2 regions of the Streptosporangium sp. NBC_01639 genome follow, and region 2 is predicted to be linked to the other one. Evidence: riboswitches for the same ligand, from Rfam matches in the RefSeq annotation. Region 2 holds a riboswitch; the other holds the start of a gene.

Evidence for each region. A riboswitch is a leader RNA that binds a small molecule or an ion and turns the genes downstream of it on or off. The one in region 2 is predicted to bind thiamine pyrophosphate.
Region 1: linked by a shared signal. The riboswitch ahead of OHA77_RS20500 (purine-cytosine permease family protein) and the one ahead of OHA77_RS02335 (TenA family protein) in region 2 are both predicted to bind thiamine pyrophosphate.

Annotation. Positions count from the first base shown of each region.
Region 1 covers NZ_CP109272.1:4,499,998-4,502,189, reverse strand. Annotated here, with positions in the region: gene OHA77_RS20510 (GPP34 family phosphoprotein) at 1-374, opposite strand, end outside; gene OHA77_RS20505 (rhodanese-like domain-containing protein) at 592-915, shown strand; TPP riboswitch at 1,010-1,149, shown strand; gene OHA77_RS20500 (purine-cytosine permease family protein) at 1,140-2,192, shown strand, end outside.
Region 2 covers NZ_CP109272.1:494,463-496,654, reverse strand. Annotated here, with positions in the region: gene OHA77_RS02340 (ABC-F family ATP-binding cassette domain-containing protein) at 1-257, shown strand, start outside; gene OHA77_RS02335 (TenA family protein) at 340-1,026, opposite strand; TPP riboswitch at 1,014-1,112, opposite strand; gene OHA77_RS02330 (hypothetical protein) at 1,258-1,527, opposite strand; gene OHA77_RS02325 (endonuclease/exonuclease/phosphatase family protein) at 1,630-2,192, opposite strand, start outside.

The DNA of each region.
Region 1 (2,192 bases), 4.0 Mb from region 2:
TCCGGGTAACGGGTGCTGGGGAAGATCCCGAGGATCTTCCGCTGCTCCTCGCGCAACACGCCCTGCTCGGCCAGGCGGGTGAGCAGACGCTTGCGGAGTTTGGCCGAGTGGAGCTTGTAGACCCACCAGTCGGGTTTGCGCTCCTTGGGCTCCGCGGCGATCCGAGCCAGCGTCGTGTCCAGTTCCTCGTCTCCGAGGGGCGTGGGATCCAGGACGGTGACCTTCTTGTCGGCCAGGTCGATCCGGCCGTTGACGGCCAGCTCCGCCAGGAGGGCGCCGCCGAGTGCGGCGTCGAGCTCCGACGAGCCGACCAGTTGTCTTCCCTCGTCCTCGCTGTAGGCGAGCAGGAGGACTTCCTCAGCGATGGTCGTCATCACCCGACCCTACGTCGCAGGCACTGCCGGGGTGTCGGGGGCGGACATCCCGAAGTTTCCGCCTGTCGCCCAGGCGGCGCGGAGGAACCTCGCGGGTGACGACATGCGGATACACGTGGGTGACGATATGCGGATATACGCACATATGTTTGACGAGGTCGCGGGCGGTTGAGCCGCTTCGTGCCCCATCTGGTGACGGAATTGAAAGAATGGGTTCATGAGCTTTTCTGAGGTCGACGTGCGGGACGTGCCGGACGGCGCGTTCCTGCTCGATGTGAGAGAGAACGATGAGTGGCAGGCCGGGCACGCGCCCACGGCCGTCCATATTCCGCTCGGGGAACTGCAGGCCCGGGTCGAGGAGGTGCCCAAGGACGCACCCGTCTACGTGGTCTGCCGCGTCGGCGGCCGTTCCGCGAACGCCGCCGCCTGGCTCGGCCACGTCGGCTGGGACGCGATCAACGTCGGCGGGGGCATGCAGGCCTGGGAGTTCGCCGGGCGTCCCATGGTCAGCGAGAGCGGGCAGGACCCGTTCGTCGCCTGACCTGTCCTCGCGAGGAACCGGCCAGGTGTGGAACCGGCCTCGCGAGGATCCCCACCCTTGCGCCGAAAGGAATGAATGACATAATTCGGGGCGAATTGTCTATCGCGGGAGCTTGGGCGAGACCGGGCTGAGAGGGCGGAACCACGCAGAGGGGCACGCGGCCCCTCCGACGCGCCGCCGACCGCATGAACCTGTCCGGGTAATGCCGGCGTAGGGAGCGTTTCATGGCGTCCGACGTCATTGTCGCCAAGCATGCCGAGGCCCCTCTCACCCTCGACCACGCTCCACCGAAGATTCTCGGCGCGCTCGACCAGGGCGCCTTCTGGGCGAACCTGGGCGTCAGCCTGCTCGGGTTCTCCTTCGCGCTCTTCCTGATCAACCCACTGCTCGACGACAACCCGCTCACCTTCACCGCGGCGCTGACCGCCTCCCTGGTCGGCAGCCTCATCGGCACCGCGATGGTCGGCCTCGCCGCGGTGCCGGGTGCGCAGACCGGTCAGCCCGCGATGGTGCTGCTGCGCGGGCTGTTCGGCGCGCGGCTCTCCTCCGTCCCGACCGTGCTCAACATCATCCAGATGATCGGCTGGGGCGCGTTCGAGCTGTGGGTCGTCGCGATGGGCGCACAGGCCATTTTCGGGACATCCGTCCCCTACGCGGTCTGGGCTATCGCGGCCGGTGTCCTCACGACGGCGCTGACGATCTACCCCCTGGGCGCCATCCGGCTGATCCGGCGTTTCGTCACAGCCGGGGTGATCATCTCGATGATCTGGTTCGCGGTGGTCTTCCTCCGTGAGACCCCCGCCCAGACCGGCGGTTCGTGGGACGCCTTCGCGCCGGCCGTGGACTTCGTGATCGCCCTTTCCGTCTCGTGGGTGCCGGTCGCGGCGGACTACGCCCGGCACTCGCGATCCAGCCGCGCGGCCTTCACCGGCGTCGTCGGCGGCTACACCGTCGCGCAGGTGGCGTGCCTGGCCGTCGGCATCTACGCGGTGGCGCTCGCCGGTCACGGCGCGGTGCTGGACCAGCCGACCGCCGTGTTCGCCCCGTTCGTGGCGGCGCCGCTCGGCGCGTTGTTCTTCGGAGTCCTCGTGCTGCGCGAGACCGACCAGTCGTTCGCGAACGTCTACTCCACGGCGATGTCGCTGCAGAACCTCATGCCGAGGGTGGACCGCCGGATCTTCTCCGTGGTCATCGGCGTGCTGACCACGGGCATCGCCCTCGTCGTCGACGTCAACTCCTACAGCGCGTTCCTCGGCATCATCGGCGCGGTGTTCGTG
Region 2 (2,192 bases):
ACCTCCTCAAGCCGCTGGCCGCGCTCTCCATCGGGCAGCAGCGCCGCCTGGAGCTGGCGCGGCTGGTGAGCCGCCCCGTCGACCTGCTGATCCTGGACGAGCCGACCAACCATTTCTCGCTCACCCTCGTCGAGGAACTCCAGGAGGCGCTGGCCGCCTACCCGGGCGCCCTGGTGGTGGTCTCCCACGACCGTCGTTTCCGCGACGACTTCGTCGGGTCGCACGCCGTACTGCGCGCGGGCAGGCTGCTGAGCTGAGGGTCCGCCCGGTCGGGGTCATCGGCGGGCGAGGTCTCCGCCCAGTGACGGGCGGAGGGGTTCGCAGGCGTGACGGCGGGCGTCAGCCGCCGGGCCGCCACTGTTCCGTGGGCCAGGTCTCCTGGTGCCAGGCGCTGTCCCAGAACATCCACTCGTACTCCGTGGCCTGGACGAACGCCTCGGTCATGGCCGCGCGCGTCTCGCCGTCCGCCCCGGCCGCCAGCCGGTCGGCGATCTCCTTGGCCCGCTCGACCGACTTGGCGAAGTCCGGATCGGCGTAGGTGGAGATCCACGCGCGGTAGGGGTGGTCGGCGACGTCGCCGACCTGCTGCAGCAGCGCCGCCCCCACGTCCTGGTAGACCCAGAAACACGGCAGGAGGGCGGCCACGAGCACCGGGTACGGCGCGGCCAGCGCGACGGCCTGGAGGAAGGAGGAGTAGCCGAGGCAGGTGGGCGAGGTGCGGATGCCCGAGAGGTCGGCGGCGCTCAGGCCGTACTCCTCGATGTAGCCCTCGTGCAGGGTCCGCTCGGCGGCCAGTGCGGCGTGCGCGCTGTCCGCCCAGAACGCGGCCTCCTCAGGGTCGCCGGCCCGCACCGAGGCGGTGGCGAGCGCCTTGGAGAACGCCTCGAGATATCGGGCGTCCTGCACGATATAGAAGGCGAACCGCCTGCGATCGAGCGTGCCCTCGCCGAGCGCGGTGTTGAAGGGGTGCTCGTGGATGGCGCGCAGCAGTGCGGTGGAGCGGGCCCAGACGTCGTCGCAGAACATGACGTCCCTTCGCTAGTTCGAACTAGATCAGGTTCGACGGGTGTGCTCTCAGCCCCGGACCTGCCGGGGCACCCCGCGTCGCGAGTAGGTTAACAGCTCGCTCGTCGGCGGCGGTCACCCCGGTGGTGCCGTGGCGGCGACTCCCGGATCAGGGCGACAGCGGTGGTGCGCGCTCCGCATCCGGGCCGCATCGGCAGGCCATCGGTTCCGGGTGAGACCGCGTCCGGAGGATCAGTCCGCCAAGCGCGTGAGCACCTCACGCATGTCGTCATAGGTGCCCGGTACGTCCGTGGACTTTCCCAGCCGGTGGCTCTCCAGCCGGACGGCGCCCACGTGCCGGGCCCGATAGAACAGCGACCGCAGCGCGGCGCCGGGCGTGGACGACAGCGGTCCGTACGTCTCCCAGAACGCGTCCCGCTCCGTGCCCGGTCGCCGGCCGGCCATGGAGATCGTCCAGTCGGACTCCGGGTCGCCCCACGACGTTCGGTCGCAGTCGAACACGCCGGTGATCGTGGGCTCCGGCGCGCCATCCGAGACCTGCAACCTGCCTGTCGGCGACCGGGGCGGGAAGTCGCCGGCCCTCGGAAGGACCGGCGACGATCGTCATCGAGAGATCTCGTACGGAATGATCTCCGCGAGGGAGGAGGCCCCGTTCATGCCGTAGTCCACGCGCAGCCTCACGTATCTGGCCGCGACACCCTGCATGTCGACGTCGTTCGGCGCCGTCATGCGCGGCCACTCGACCCGCTTGACGTCCCTGAACGTCGTGCCGTCGCCGCTCACCTGCACCACGCCCTTCAGGACGGTGCCGTTCATGTCGTAGCCCAGTTTGGGCTGGAACCGGACCGCGGACAGGGCCCGGACCCGCCCGAGGTCGACCGTGATGAAGTGGGGCTGGGGCGCGATCTCCGGGTAGTTGGAGTGGTAGTCGGTCGTGAGATCGCCGTCGACCGCCCGGACAGGGTCGCCGACGCCGGGCTTGAAGGTGGTCGCCGTCGCGCTGAGCTCGGTCGGCGGGACCGGGGTGCCGACCGGGGTGGCGGGCCAGACGCCGGGGGCGTTCTCTGGCTCCTCGCTGACGATCGGCCGGTCGGGGCCCGTTCCCTCTCCGCGGACCACCACGTCGGTGACGACCGCGCTGTGGTCGGAGTAGAACGGATAGGTCT